Regions from separate parts of the Stutzerimonas sp. 21-1 genome, predicted to be linked through region 1. Evidence: predicted binding sites of a transcription regulator. Region 1 holds the regulator's gene; each other region holds the start of a gene.

Region 1 (5,121 bases):
TCAGGGGTTGCCGGGGTCGGCTCGACGCGCTCGCGAACCTGACTGAACATGGCATTCACGGCGTCCAGCGCCTGCAGCACCACGTCCATCAGCTCGGAATCCACCCGGCGCTCGCCCTTGCGCAGAATGTCGAAGACGTTCTCGGCGATGTGGCAGCATTCCACCAGCTCGTTCAGCTGCAGGAAGCCCGCCCCGCCCTTGACCGTATGGAACCCGCGAAAAATTGCATTGAGCAACGCCATGTCGTCGGGGCTGCTTTCCAGCTCCACCAACTGCTCTGACAACAGTTCGAGAATCTCGCCGGCCTCTACCAGGAAATCCTGGAGGATTTCTTCATCGGCGTCGAAGCTCATATTGCAATTCCCCTAAAAGCCCAGGCTCGAAAGCAGATCGTCCACGTCGTCCTGTCCAGATACGACGTCCTCACGTATATCGGCATGCATCTGCGGACCTTCACCGTTGGAAGGCTCTTTCTCTTGTTTTTTCTTTTCCTGCTCGGCACGCATCGCGTCGCGGTCGTGCTGGATGCCGGCCACGCGATCGACCTGCCCGGCCATTGCCACCAAGTTGACCAGATTGCTTTCCAGCTCGGTGATGAGCCGCGTGACGCGCTTGATCACCTGCCCGGTCAGGTCCTGGAAGTCCTGTGCCAGCATGATTTCGCTGAGGTTCTGCGACAGCTGACTGCCATCGTTCATCGAGCGCTGCAGGTACTGGTCGATGCGCCGGACCAACTCGCGGAACTGCTCGGCGTTCATCTCGCGGCGCATGAAGCGCTGCCAGTCGGCGGTCAGGCTCTGGGCTTCGTAGCTGACGTAGTTCACCAGCGGCGCCGACTCCTCGACCAGATCCATGGTGCGGTTGGCGGCCTTCTCGGTCATCGCCACCACGTAGGAAAGCCGGTCGGTCGCATCGGTGATCGGCGACGGATCCCCGCCTGTGGCGCAGGTGTCCATCTCGAGCTTGACGATCGCGTTGTGCAGTTCGCGGGTGAGCTTGCCAACCTCTTGATAGAGTCCCTGATTACGGGCCTGGTTGAGCTCGTTGAACATTTGCGCCGCCTCATCGAAGCGGCCCTGCTGCAGGCTTTCAATCAGCTGCGGTGCATTGGCCTGCAGAGTCGCTTCGAACTCCGCCAGGCGTTGGTCTGCTTGCGTCATAGTGCCCTCGCGGCGTTACTGCTTCAGCCGTTGACGCGCTCGAAGATCTTTTCGATCTTCTCCTTGAGCACCTGGGCAGTGAAAGGCTTGACGACGTAACCGTTAACGCCGGCCTGAGCCGCTTCGATGATCTGATCGCGCTTGGCTTCGGCCGTCACCATCAGCACCGGCAGGTGCTTGAGGCGCTCGTCCGCACGTACGTGGCGCAGCAGGTCGATGCCGCTCATGCCCGGCATGTTCCAGTCGGTGACGAGGAAATCGAAGCTGCCGCTCTTGAGCATCGGCAACGCAGTGGTGCCGTCGTCGGCCTCGGCGGTATTGGTGAACCCCAGGTCTCGCAGGAGGTTCTTGATGATTCGTCTCATCGTCGAGAAGTCATCGACGATGAGGATTTTCATGTTCTTGTCCAAGTCGACCTCCGTAAATCCCAAAATCTCGGCAACCGAGCACGTCTCGCAGTGAGGGTACCAGTCAGCTCGCCCGCCATTCGCCGAGGCGGGCACGCAGACGGGCGGCGCACTGGCTATGCAGCTGACTGACCCGCGACTCGCTGACCCCGAGCACCTGACCGATTTCCTTCAAATTCAACTCTTCGTCGTAGTACAGCGACAGCACCAGCTTTTCGCGTTCGGGCAGGTTGGTGATGGCATCAGCCAGCGCCTGCTGGAAACGCTCGTCCTCAAGATCGCGAAACGGCTCGGAATGAGTGCTGGCGGCATCGTCGTGCAACTCGCCATGTTCGCCGTCCTGCAACAGGTCGTCGAAGCTGAACAGGCGGCTGCCCAGGGTATCGCCGAGAATGCCGTAGTACTCATCGAGGCTGAGCTTAAGTTCGGCCGCAACCTCGTGATCTTTAGCGTCACGTCCGGTTTTCGCTTCGATGGCGCGAATCGCCTCGCTGACCATGCGCGAGTTGCGATGCACCGAGCGTGGCGCCCAGTCACCCTTGCGCACCTCGTCGAGCATGGTGCCGCGGATGCGGATACCGGCGTAGGTTTCGAAGCTGGCGCCCTTGCCGGCGTCGTACTTCTTCGCTGCCTCCAGCAGGCCGATCATCCCGGCCTGGATCAGGTCGTCGACCTGGACGCTGGCCGGCAGGCGTGCGAGCAGGTGGTAGGCAATGCGCTTGACCAGCGGCGCATACTGGTCGATCAAACGATGCTGGGCATCCTTCGCCTGAGCCTTGCTGTAATACATAGCGAATCCAGCAGCCGTCATTCGTGAGTGTCGTTCGCCGGCCTGATCAGGCGCTCGACGAAGAATTCAAGATGCCCGCGCGGCGTGGCCGGCAGCGGCCAGGTGTCGACCTTCTGCGCGATGGCCTTGAAAGCCAATGCGCATTTCGACCGCGGATAGGCCTCGTAGACTGCACGCTGCTTCTGTACGGCCTTGCGCACGGCTTCGTCGTAGGGAATCGCACCGACGTACTGCAGCGCGACGTCGAGGAAGCGCTCGGTGACCTTGGTCAGCTTGGCGAACAGGTTGCGCCCTTCCTGCGGGGCGTGCGCCATGTTGGCCAGCACGCGAAAGCGGTTGATGCCGTAGTCGCGGTTGAGCAGCTTGATCAGCGCATAGGCATCGGTGATCGAGGTCGGCTCGTCGGTAACCACCAGCAATACCTCATGTGCGGCGCGCACGAAGCTGACCACCGCCTCGCCGATACCGGCGGCGGTGTCGATGATCAGTACGTCGAGATCCTCGATCTCGCTGAACGCCTGAATCAGGCCGGCGTGCTGCAGCGAGGACAGCTGCACCATGCTCTGCGTGCCGGATGCAGCCGGCACGATGCGAATGCCGCCCGGCCCCTGGATGAGCACGTCGCGCAGGTCGCATTCACCGGCGATCACGTCGGCAAGCGTGCGCTTGGTGGTCAGCCCCAGCAGCACGTCGACATTGGCCAGCCCGAGGTCGGCGTCGAGCAACACCACCCGCCGCCCGAGTTCGGCCAGCGCCAGTGCCAGATTGACCGACACGTTGGTCTTGCCGACGCCACCCTTGCCGCCGGTCACCGCAATCACCTGTACGGGATGCATACCCATGTTCAAACGCCTATATGTTGCTCGGCCTGCAAGGCCGGCGATGCATTCAGCTCGAATGCATCAGGTTTATCCGAGTAACGCACTGCCGCTTCAGCCCGCTCGCCGCGATGATTCGTTGTACAGGCCGGCGAACATATCGGCCATCGTTTCCTCGCTCGGCTCCTCGCCAGATTGCAGGCTCACCGCCCGACTGACCAGCTGATGACTGCGCGGCAGGTGCAGGTCATCGGGAATACGCGGCCCGTCGGCGAGGTAGGCTATCGGCAGGTGCTGGCTGATCGTTAGTCCGAGCACGTCGCCGAGCGAGCCGGCCTCGTCGAGCTTGGTCAGGATGCAACCGGCCAGGCCGCAGCGACGATAGTTGTGCCACGCCGCCTTGAGCACCTGGCTCTGGCTGGTGGCGGCCAGCACCAGGTAGTTCTTCGATTTCACGCCACGATCGGACAGCGCTTCCAGCTGCATGCGCAGTGTCGGATCGCTCGCCGGCAGACCGGCCGTGTCTATCAGGATCACGCGCTTGCGCGCCAGCGGCGCCAGCGTCTTGCCCAGCGGCTGCGACGGGTCGATCTGCACCACCGGCACATCGAGAATACGACCGAGCGTCTTCAGCTGCTCCTGCGCGCCGATGCGGTAGTTATCCATGCTCGCCAGCGCGATGTTCTGCGCGCCGTACTTCAATACGTAACGGGCCGCCAGCTTGGCCAGCGTGGTGGTCTTGCCGACACCGGCCGGTCCCACCAAGGCGATTACCCCGCCCTCTTCCAGCGGTTCGTGCTTGGTGACCTTGATCGCCTGCGCCAAGTGCGCCAGCAACATGCGCCAGGCCTGACGTTGATCAGCGATGGTGGCGACCTTTTCCAGCAGGCTGCGCGACAGCTCTGCCGGCAGGCCGAGACGCTGCAGGCGGCGCCAGAGCCCGGCCTGCTGCGGCCGCCGGCTCTGCTCCTGGCCCCAGGCGATGGAGCCGAGCTGCACTTCGATCAGCTCACGCAGACCTTGCAGTTCGGTGCACATGCTCTCGAAGGCACGCGTATCGACCGGCGCACTGGCAGCGGGCTGCGGCGCGGCGGCCGGCTGCTCGTCAAGCAGTTGACGGTCCTGGCCCGCCTTCACGCGGCTCGGCGCGCTCAGTTCGGCATGTGCCGAGGCGATGCGCGCCTGCGTCTTGCGCAGCTCGGCTTCCAGCACGGGGTTGGGCTTGTTCGCTTCCGGCGCGGCCTGCATCGGGTAATCGAGCACGGCAGTCAGCTCGACACCGCCGGCGACCCGGCGATTGCCGATGATCACGGCATCGGCGCCCAGCTCATCACGCACCATCTTCATGGCGATGCGCATATCGGCGGCGAAGAAACGTTTGACCTGCATGGCCTGCACCCTCGATTAATTCTGACCCACCGTCGCAACGATGGTGACCTGCTTGTTGTCCGGAATTTCCTGGTAGGCCAGTACATGCATGTTCTGTACGGCCAGCCGGGCGAAGCGGGACAACATCGCGCGAACCGGTCCGGCCACCAGGAGGATCGCCGGCTTACCGAGCATTTCCTGGCGCTGCGCCGCTTCTACCAGCGACCGTTGCAACTTCTCTGCCATTCCCGGCTCCAGCAGGATGCCATCTTCGGCACCCTGTCCGGCCTTCTGCAGGCTATTGAGCAAGATCTGTTCCAATCGCGGTTCCAGCGTGATCACAGGCAGCTCCGGCTCTAGTCCCACAACGTTCTGCACGATTGCGCGAGAAAGCGCGACGCGCACTGCCGCCACCATCGCGGCGGGATCTTGACTCTTAGTGGCGACATTGGCGATGGCTTCGGCGATGGTGCGGATGTCACGCACCGGTACCTGCTCCTGCAGCAGCGCCTGCAACACCTTGAGCAGCGTGGACAGCGACAGCATGCCCGGCACCAGCTCCTCGGCCAGCTTGGGCG
Region 2 (5,121 bases), 940 kb from region 1:
TTGGTCTGGGTAGCGATCTCCTCGATGGCGCGGATGATGTTGGTGATGTCCTGGCCGGACTGGTTGATTTCCTGCATCGCGCCCTTGAGCGTCGCCATGAGTTCGTTGCCGCCACGCGCGGATTGCTCGGAATCGCGCGACAGCGAATTGGCCTCGCCGGCGTACTCGGAAGTCTGGCGGATCTGCGAAGCCATCTGGTTGATGGTGGCGCTGATCTCGGTGACCGCCGAGGCCGACTCCGTCGCGCCCCCGGACAGGTCATGGCTCAGGCGCGTCACTTCGCCGGCCTTGTCGTTGATCAGCGCCGAGCTGAGCTGCACCTGGGAGACCAGCTCGTTGAGGTTGTCGACCATTCGGCGCAGTGCCAGGCCGAGCTGGTCGCCGTCCGAGGCCAGGCGCACGTCCACCGTCAGATCGCCCTGCGAAATGCGCTCGGCGACATGCACCTGTTGCTGCAGGCTCTCGGCCATGCGGTCGAGGCTGGCGGAAAGCTGGCCCACTTCGTCCGCCGAGCGGTGTGCGAGGCGTTGCGAGAAGTCGCCGCGCTGTATCGCACCAGCGAGCTGCGCCGCCTTGCGGATCGGCAGCGCCACCGAGCGCGAGGAGATCCACAGCGCGATGACCGCGAGCAGCGAGATGAACACCCCGACGCCGATCTGCTGAAGCATGCTCCGGCTGCTCTGGGTCTGCATTTCCGCTTCGAGGGCGGCGGCTTTTGCCAGCACGATGTCTTTGTCGATCTTGAGCATCATCGACCACGGCTTGCCGGTCCGGCCAAGCGCGATGGGCGCGAAGACGATCACCATGCCGCTGTCGTCCAGCCGTGCCAGCTCTTCGCCTTTCTGGATGGAGCCGAGCGCGGCTTGCCAGTCATCGGGAAGCACCTGCTTGAAGTGTTCGCCGATCAGGTTGGGATGGCGGCTTTCCGCGACGACCAGACCCTGATCGCTGATGATCGCCACCTCGCCCTGGCCGTCGAACAGCTTGCCGGAGACTTCCTGGCTGATCTTCTGCACGAAATCGAGGTTGTAGTCGGTGCCCGCTACGCCCATGAAGCGCCCGTTGACCACGATGGGCACCGACAGCGTCGCCAGCCACACCTGCTTGCCCTGCACGATGTAGGGCAGCGGGCCGAGCACGCTTTCGCGCCGGTTTTCCTTCGGGCCGATGTACCAGCCGCCCTTCAGCACGCCGTTCGGGTGCTTGTCCATGGTGTCGTATTCGACCAGCGGCTGGACGGCGATCTTGCCGTCTGCGCCGCGCGTCCAGTAGGGCGTGAAGCGCCCGGTCTGCTCGTTGTTGCCGTTCTGCGTACCGGCGAACAGCGCGTCCTGGCCGTCGATGGCGTCCGGCTCCCAGCACGAGTAGGTGCCGTTGAAGTCCGGGTAACTCTTGAGCACGTTCAGCAGGACGGCATTGACCTGGTCGCGGCCGATCTCGAGGCCGCCATTGTCGGCCGCGCCCATCTTCGCGACGGCGAAGGTCGTGGCCATGCCACGGGCGGCTTCCAGCGCCTTGGTGAATTCCGCGCGGATTTCCCCGGCGTACTTGCCGCCGAGGTGTTGCAGGGTTTGCAGCGCCTCATCCTGCGCTTGCTGGCTGACGCGGTTCGACACCAGTTGCTGCGTGGAGCTTGCGAGGTAGACGCTGTAGCCGATGAGTATGCCCGCCGTTGCGAGCAGGCATAGCCCGCCGATGAGAGCGATTCGCTGTTGTATGGATCTGAGTGTCATGACGGTTCCTACTCCTGAGCAATGCAAAAGAACCTGCGGGGGCGTGCCTGAACGCCGAAGGGCGGCCGAAGATCGCCGATGGCAAAACGGCATCCCGGATGCCGAATGTTGCGGCGCGCCGGCCGAGAAATTGATCGCTACCTTGGTACTGCTGCGTTGGTAGCGGTACGCGCGATGCGGCTTTTGGCGTGGCTTCTGGCGGGCACCGGCGCAGGCGCGGTGCTGCGTGGCGCGGCGGGCGAAAACGGATCGGGGCACCGGCGGACTCCGGTGTTTTTCGTTCCGTCAGGCGCTGGCGGGGATGGGCGGCGGTATCGGATCGGTACCAAGGTAGGAGGGTGGATGGCGCGCGGGCGCCTAGGATGGGGCATCCAAAACAATAAAGAGGCCATCACCATGCCCACATGCAAAGCCATGCTGCTCAATCTGCTGTTCATCGGCAGCCTGCTCGGCTTCGACCAGAGCCACGCCGCCGGCGATCTCACCCGCCGCACCCAGGCGCTGCCGGACCTCAAGTTCGGCTCCGAAGAAAGCGATTACGCCGTCTCGCAGAAGGAGTACCAGCTGGAAACCGGCGTCGCCTATCAGCTCAAGGTGATTGCCGATGGGCAGAAGGAGTGCGCCTTCCAGGCGCCGGAGTTCGCCCAGTCGATCTTCCTGCGCAAGGTCGAGGCCGGTGGCGTGGAGATCAAGGCGGTCACGCTGGTCGAGCTGGAGTTCGAGGATGCCGGCGAGGCGGAGATCTTCTTTCTGCCGGTCAAGCCCGGCACCTATCCGTTCTACTGCAAGGGCCTGCAGAACAAGGGCATGGAAGGGCGCTTCGTGATCAAGTGAGGGCGCGGCCATGAGTGCGCTCAGGCGTACCTACCTGCTGGTGGCGCTGTTCTTCGTCGCGGTGGCGCTGGTCTGCACGGCGGTGCTGCTGCGCCAGGCCGCGCATGACGTGCAGCGCGAGCTCGATGCCGCGCAGCAGGTCGTCGACTACCTGGCACTCAGCCTGCGCGATGAGCCGCAGGCACTGGCGGCCGGCCTGGAGCAAAGCCTGCGACATATCCGCATCGAGCGGGTATCGGCCGGCAATGAACAGCCTGCCGGGCCGTTCGATCGGCCCTGGCTGAGCCGCTGGCTGTACCCGCAGGTGATGCCGGCGCGTGTCATCGAGCGGGCGAACGGCGAGCAGATTCGCCTGGCGGTCAATCCCGACGACGAAGTGGAAGAAGTCTGGGATTCGCTGTTGCAGCTGCTCGCGCTGTTCGGCCTGGCGCTGGCGCTCAGCCTGCTGACCATACGCTGGGCGGTCGGCCACGCACTCGGCGTGCTGGAAGACCTGCTCGGCGGCCTGCGGCAGATTTCCCGCGGGCAGCTGGCCACACGGCTGGTCGCGCGGCGGCTGCCGGAGGCACGCCGGCTGGCCGGACATTTCAACCAGATGGCTGGCGCACTGGAGGAAGCCGAGGCGGCGAACGCGCGGCTTACCGGCACGCTGCTGGAACTGCAGGAGCGCGAACGCACCCGTCTGGCGCAGGTGATGCACGACGATCTCGGCCAGTACGTTGCAGGCATTCGAGCCCGCGCCTGCCTGCTGCGCATCCAGGCCGAGCAACCGGATGCGGTGCGCGAAACGGCGGCGCATCTGGAACGGCACAGCCTCGATCTGCAGAACGGATTTCGCACGCTGGTGCGCGATCTCTATCCGGTGATGCTCGAACACCTGCCGCTGGAAGAAGCCGTTGGCCAGTTGGTTGAGCAATGGCAGGGCGCGCAGGGCATCGAATGCCGCCTGCAGCTGAGTGGAGCGATTCCCGAGTTCACCACCGAAGACAAGCTGCACCTGTACCGGCTGCTGCAGGAGGCGCTGACCAATGTCGCGCGTCATGCGCAGGCCCGTTGCGTACGTCTGCGCCTGCGCGGCGGCGCGCATGGGCTGCGTGTGCTGTTGCGTGACGATGGCCACGGCGAGCCGCCGCAGCGTGCCGGGGTCGGTCTGCGTTCAATGCGCGAGCGCGCTCGCTGCCTCGGCGCCAACCTGCGTTTGCGGCACTGCCCGGGACAGGGCTGGACGCTTTATCTCAACCTGCCGTGCAAAGGAGCGACAGCATGAAAATCCTGCTGGTGGACGATCACGCGGTGGTGCGCCAGGGCTACGCCAGCCTGCTGACCGCGCTGCTACCCGAGGTGGTGGTGACTGAGGCCGAGAGCGGCGAACTGGCGCTGCAACGGGTGCAGGAGGAAATTCCCAGCCTCGTCGTGCTGGACCTCGGGCTGCCTGGCATCAGCGGGCTGGAGACCTGCCGGCGCCTGCGTCAGCGTTTGCCGCTGCTGCCGGTGCTGATTTTCAGCATGCATGACGAACTGGCGCTGGTACGCCAGGCGCTGGATGCCGGGGCGTCCGGCTATCTGACCAAACGCTGCGCGCCGGACGTGCTGGTCGAGGCGGTGCGCAAGGTGCTTGCCGGCCAGCCCTTTATCGAGCAGCCGCTGGCCACCGCACTGGCCCGCCAGCGTCCCAGCACCTCACCGATGCAGGGCCGTCTGGCCGAGATGACCCCGCGCGAGATGGAGATCTTCATCATGCTCGCCCGTGGCATCGGCAACCGCGAGATCGCCGAGCGGCTGTGTATCAGCAGCAAAACCGTCTCCAATCACATGGCTCTGCTCAAGAGCAAGCTGGACGTCAGCTCCCAGGCGGAGCTGGTGCACCTGGCCATCGATCAGGGCCTGCTGCGCGTCGGCGAACGCATGCTCTGCGAGGCCTGAGCCCCGCCCCGCCCCCGACTGTTCCCTGTTCGCGAACCCGCCTGCCGCCGTAGGCGGGCGGCCTGCGCGTGCCCGGCCGCCACGCAGGTCTTGGTCCGTACCGCGCCATCGGTCGTACGACCAAGTGCCGGCGGTTCGGGAAATTTTCCCGAATGAGCCGGGAATTCTTCCCTGTCGGCGCGACTCGGCGGCTTTCGATAATCGGTCTGGCAGGTTGCCAGCATGCAGCCGTGATCCGTTCGATTCGCCGCACAACAACAAGGAATATCCATGTCGTATCAGGTCTGCCGCCGCGCGCTGCCCCGGCGCACGCTGCTTTCGCTCGCCATCGCCAGCCTCCTGCCGGGTATGGCGCATGCCGCCGAGCCGCTCGAACTGGCCAGCGAAGAAATCGTCGCCACCACACCGTTGCCGGGTATCGGTCTGTCCAAGGATCGCCTGCCGGCCAACGTCCAGACGCTGGACGAGGCGCAACTGCGCAAGCTCGGCGGCCAGTCGCTGGCCGAAGCGCTGCAGCGCGGGCTGCCGAGCGTCAATCTGAACGAGACCCAGGGCAACCCATACCAGGCCGACCTCAACTACCGCGGCTTCACCGCATCGCCGCTGTTGGGCACCGCCCAGGGTCTGTCGG
Region 3 (5,121 bases), 1.9 Mb from region 1:
CAACCGGCTCCGCCGTGGGCCTGGGCAATATCTGGAAATTCCCCTACATCACCGGCGAATACGGCGGCGGTGCCTTCGTGCTGATGTACCTGGCGTGCATCCTCGCCATCGGCATTCCGGTGATGATGACCGAGATCGCCCTCGGCCGGCGCGGGCGCGGCAGCCCGATCGACGCCATCGGCCGCGTGGTGCGCGAGAACGACGGCAACCCGGCGTGGAAGCTGGTCGGCGGCATGGCGATGCTCGCTGGCTTCCTGATCCTGTGCTTCTACGTGGTGGTGGCCGGCTGGGCGTTTTCCTACACCTGGAAGATGCTCGACGGCTCGCTCGCCGCGCCCAGCGTGGAAGCGCTCGGCCAGGTGTTCGAGGCGCACAACGCCGATCCGTGGGCGCTCGGCGGCTGGAGCCTGCTGGTCGCGCTGCTGACGCTGTGGATCGTCGGCAAGGGCGTGCAGGCCGGTGTCGAACGGGCGTTCCGCTGGATGATGCCGGGGCTGGCGGTGATGCTCATCGTGCTGGTGGGCTATTCGTTCACCAACGGCAGCTTCGCCGAGGGCTTTGCCTTCCTGTTCAGCTTCGATGCCTCGAAGATCACCGGCGAGGCGCTGCTGGCGGCGCTGGGCCATGCGTTCTTCACCCTCAGCCTGGCCTCCGGGGCGATTCTCACCTACGGCTCCTACATCCCCGACGGCCAGTCCATCGCCCGCACCACCGTCATCGTCGCCATCGCCGACACCAGTGTGGCGCTGCTGGCGGGGCTGGCGATCTTCCCGGTGATCTTCGCCAACGGCATGGACCCGAGCGCCGGCCCCGGGCTGATCTTCATGAGCCTGCCGCTGGCATTCCAGCAGATGCCGTTCGGCACCGCGTTCGGCGTGCTGTTCTTCGCCATGGTCTCGGTGGCGGCGCTGACTTCGGCGATCTCGATGATCGAGGCGGTGGTCGCCTACCTCAACGAGAAGCACGGCATCAGCCGCGCCCGCGCCGCCGCCAGCTCCGGTGCGGTGCTGATCGTGATCAGCCTGCTGGCGATGCTGTCGTTCAACCTCGGCGCGGAATGGAAGCTGTTCGGCATGACGCTGTTCGACGGGCTGGACTACATCACCTCGCGCTGGATGATGCCGCTGGGCGGAATCTGCATGGTGGTGCTGGCCGGCTACTGCCTGCGCTCGGAGATCATGCGCGACGAGCTGGGCCTGTCGCCGGCCGGACATGCGCTGTGGCTGTTCATGGTGCGTTACGTCAGCCCGGTGATGATCCTCATGGTGTTCCTGCATGCCCTCGGCTGGCTGGGCTTCGACCCGCTGGCGCGCTGGTACTGGATCGTCGGCGCCATCGCGCTGCTGAGCATGCTCGGCGAGGGCCTGCGCCCACGGGTGATGCCGGCGCTGGCCGGACGCTGAGCCGAGCGGTCCGCACGCCGGCGCGGTGCTGGCGTGCGGACCGGGCGGTCACGAGCTACACCGCTGCGTTCAAGTTTCCCGACGGACGGCCGAGAAGCTGACTGAGATCAAGGATTTTCACATTCCGCAGGATGCGCCCAGTCAGTCAATCGGACGCCCCTCAAAATGCCCAGTCGCCTCAAGTTCAGCCACAAGATCCTGCTGGCCGCATCGCTGGTGGTGATCGCGACCTTCGCGCTGTTCACCCTTTACAACGACTACCTGCAGCGCAACGCCATCCGCGCCAATCTCGAGAGTTACCTCGACGAGATGGGCAAGGTCACGGCAAACAACATCCAGAACTGGCTTTCCGGCCGCATTCTGCTGGTGGAAGGCGCGGCCGAATCGGTCGCCGCCGACAACAGCAGCGAGCGCGTGGCCAGCCTGTTCGAGCAGCGTGCGCTGACCTCGACGTTCGCCTTCACCTACCTCGGTGGCCAGGACGGCAGCTTCCTGCTGCGTCCCTACGATGAGATGCCGGCCGACTTCGATCCGCGCACCCGGCCCTGGTACAAGGACGCCGTGGCCGCCGGCGGCTCGACGCTGACCGAACCCTATGTCGATGCCGCCAGCGGGCAGCTGATCCTGTCCATCGCCACTCCGGCGAAGAGCGGCGCGCAGACCCTTGGCGTGGTCGGTGGCGACCTGGAGCTCAAGGCGCTGGTGGAGATCATCAACGCGCTGGATTTCAACGGCATGGGCTATGCGTTCCTGGTCAGCGGCGACGGCAAGGTGCTGGTCCACCCCAACCAGCAGATGGTGATGAAGACGCTGCGCGACGTTTACCCGCAGAACACGCCGTCGCTCGACAGCCGCTACGTCGAGGCCGAACTCAATGGCTCGCCGCGCGTGCTCGGTTTCAGTCCGGTGAAGGGGCTGCCGTCGGTGCAGTGGTACGTCGGCATCTCGCTGGATCGCGACAAGGCCTACGCCAGCCTCAGCAGTTTCCGCACCACCGCGCTGATCGCGACCGTCGCGGCGGTGGCCTTCATCCTGCTGCTGCTGGGCCTGCTGATCCGCGTGCTGATGCGTCCGCTGACCGACATGGGGCGGGCGATGGGCAATATCGCCGAAGGCGAGGGCGACCTGACCCGCCGCCTCGACGTGCAATCCAATGACGAGTTCGGCGAGCTGGCCGGCGCCTTCAACCGCTTCGTCGAGCGCATCCACGGCTCGATCCGCGAGGTGTCGTCGGCGACGCAGGCGGTGCATGAAGTGGCGCAGCGGGTGCTCGACGCTTCCAACGCCTCGATGTCCAACTCCGACGAGCAGTCCAGCCGCACCAACAGCGTGGCGGCGGCGATCAACGAGCTGGGGGCCGCCGCACAGGAGATCGCCCGCAACGCCGCCGACGCCTCGCAGCACGCCAGCAACGCGCGCCTGCAGGCCGATGACGGGCGTCAGGTGGTCGAGCAGAACATCGCCGCGATGCGCCAGCTGTCCGACAAGATCAGCGCCTCCTGCGCGCAGATCGAGACGCTCAACGCCAAGACTGTCGACATCGGCCACATCCTTGAAGTGATCAAGGGCATCTCCGAGCAGACCAACCTGCTGGCGCTGAACGCCGCCATCGAGGCCGCGCGTGCCGGCGATGCCGGGCGCGGATTCGCCGTGGTCGCCGACGAGGTGCGCAACCTGGCGCACCGTACGCAGAGTTCGGCGCAGGAAATCCAGCAGATGATCGAAGAGCTGCAGGTCGGCGCCGGCGCCTCGGTGCAGACCATGACCGAAAGCCAACGCCAGAGCGAAGCCAGCGTGTCGATTGCCGACCGCGCCGGCGAGCGCCTCGGCGAGGTGACGCAGCGCATCGGCGAGATCGACGGCATGAACCAGTCGGTGGCCACCGCCACCGAGGAGCAGACCGCGGTGATCGAGTCGCTGAACATGGACATCACCGAGATCAACACGCTGAATCAGCAGGGCGTGGAGAACCTGCAGTCGACCCTGCAGGCCTGTGGCGATCTGGAGCGGCAGGCCACCCGCCTCAAGCAGCTGGTCGGCAGCTTCCGCATCTGAACCAGGTGGATTGAAAAAAGGGCGCTGCGGCGCCCTTTTTCATGCGCGCGAGCGCGCAACGGAGCATCGCGCGGCGATTGGCAGTCACAACTGCTCAACCCGCGCGTTCTTCAGGAGGCTCCATGCAAGTGCTCATCGTGCTCACATCCCACGACCGGCTGGGCGACACCGGCAAGCCCACCGGCTTCTGGCTCGAGGAATTCGCCGCGCCGTACTTCGTGCTGCGCGACGCCGGCGCCGCCATCACGCTGGCCTCGCCCAAAGGCGGGCAGCCGCCGCTGGATCCCAAGAGCGACGAAGCGGAGGCGCAGACCGAAGCCACCCGGCGCTTCAAGGCGGATGCCGAGGCGCAGCGCGCGCTGGCCAGCACCGTGCCGCTGGCGCAGGTCTCGGCGGCGGATTTCGATGCGCTGTTCTTTCCCGGCGGCCATGGCCCGCTCTGGGACCTGGTGCGTGACCGCCACGCTATCGAACTGATCGAGACCTTCGCACGCAGCGGCAAACCGGTCGCGGCGGTCTGCCATGCGCCGGCGGTGCTGACCGAGGTGCGCGGCGCGGATGGCGAGTTCCTGATCAAGGGACGCGGCGTCACCGGCTTCACCAACGGTGAGGAAGCGGCGGTGGAGCTGACCGACGTGGTGCCCTTCCTGCTGGAAGACCGGCTCAAGGCGCGCGGCGGCAACTACAGCAAGGGGCCGGATTGGGCGCCCTACGTGGTGGTCGACGGCCAGCTGGTGACCGGGCAGAACCCGGCCTCCTCGGAGGCCGCGGCGGCGGCGCTGCTGGAGCTGCTGCGCGCCGGCTGATTCAGCGCGGCAGCTCGGGCCAGGCCAGGCTTTCGGCGCTGGCGCAGGCGCCGAACAGCGGCTTGCTGAACAGGTAGCCCTGCATCAGCTCTATGCCCTGGTCGGCCAGGCACAGGCATTCATCGAGGGTTTCGATGCCCTCGGCGATCAGGCGGATGTCCAGCTCGCGGCAGATCTCCGTCACCCCGCGCACGATGGCCTGCCGCGAGCGGCTGCTGTCGATTCCGCGGATCAGGTCCATGTCCAGCTTGATCAGGTCGGGCTGGAAGTCGGCCAGCAGGTTGAGCCCGGCGAAGCCTGCGCCGAAATCGTCGATGGCGGTCATGAAGCCGATGCGCTGGTATTCGCGCAGTACCTCGGCCAGCCACTTGCCGTCGTCGATCTCCTCGCCTTCCACCGTCTCGAAGATGATCCGCTCGATGGGGAAGCCATACTGCTGCGCCGCCTCCAGCGTGGAGCGGATGCACAGCTCCGGGCGATAGATGGCGTTGGGCATGAAGTTGATCGACAGCCGTGTCTGCATGTCTAGCGCCGCCGCGGTGCGGATCGCCTCGACCCGGCAGGCCTGATCGAAGCGGTAGCGGTTGTCCTCGGTGACTTTGGCCAGCACGCTCGGTGCCGGCTCGCCGGCCGGGCCGCGCACCAGCGCCTCGTGGGCAAACAGCTGGCGTTCGCGCAGGTTGACGATCGGCTGATAGGCATAGGCGAAGCTGAAATCCAGCGCCTGGCCGTTGCGGCAGCCTTCGCAGGACGCTCGGGCGAGCGGGGACTCGCAGTCGGTGGAGCGGCGATACATCGAAAGTCCTCGTCGATTGGCAGCCAGTGCCCGGATGCGCCGCCCGCGGCGAACAGCCGCG

What was found. The regulator FliA, encoded in region 1, starts transcription of late flagellar genes. The targets are predictions, from matches to a motif close to CTAAAGTTTNNNNNNNNNNNGCCGNTAA.
Region 2: a site for FliA is predicted at 1,841-1,868, ahead of AC0ZJQ_RS08645 (methyl-accepting chemotaxis protein). Genes of this name have one in related genera too.
Region 3: a site for FliA is predicted at 1,472-1,499, ahead of AC0ZJQ_RS03840 (methyl-accepting chemotaxis protein). Genes of this name have one in related genera too.

What each region holds. Positions count from the first base shown of each region.
Region 1 is NZ_CM150500.1:2,693,007-2,698,127, forward strand. It holds gene AC0ZJQ_RS13030 (chemotaxis protein CheA) at 1-353, opposite strand, end outside; gene AC0ZJQ_RS13035 (protein phosphatase CheZ) at 366-1,160, opposite strand; gene AC0ZJQ_RS13040 (chemotaxis response regulator CheY) at 1,184-1,558, opposite strand; gene fliA (RNA polymerase sigma factor FliA) at 1,632-2,378, opposite strand; gene fleN (flagellar synthesis regulator FleN) at 2,375-3,199, opposite strand; gene flhF (flagellar biosynthesis protein FlhF) at 3,290-4,564, opposite strand; gene flhA (flagellar biosynthesis protein FlhA) at 4,580-5,121, opposite strand, start outside.
Region 2 is NZ_CM150500.1:1,754,725-1,759,845, forward strand. It holds gene AC0ZJQ_RS08645 (methyl-accepting chemotaxis protein) at 1-1,733, opposite strand, end outside; gene AC0ZJQ_RS08650 (cupredoxin domain-containing protein) at 2,130-2,567, shown strand; gene AC0ZJQ_RS08655 (HAMP domain-containing sensor histidine kinase) at 2,578-3,834, shown strand; gene AC0ZJQ_RS08660 (response regulator) at 3,831-4,490, shown strand; gene AC0ZJQ_RS08665 (TonB-dependent receptor) at 4,761-5,121, shown strand, end outside.
Region 3 is NZ_CM150500.1:794,661-799,781, forward strand. It holds gene AC0ZJQ_RS03835 (sodium-dependent transporter) at 1-1,403, shown strand, start outside; gene AC0ZJQ_RS03840 (methyl-accepting chemotaxis protein) at 1,569-3,458, shown strand; gene AC0ZJQ_RS03845 (type 1 glutamine amidotransferase domain-containing protein) at 3,581-4,264, shown strand; gene rimA (S6 modification regulatory phosphodiesterase RimA) at 4,266-5,060, opposite strand.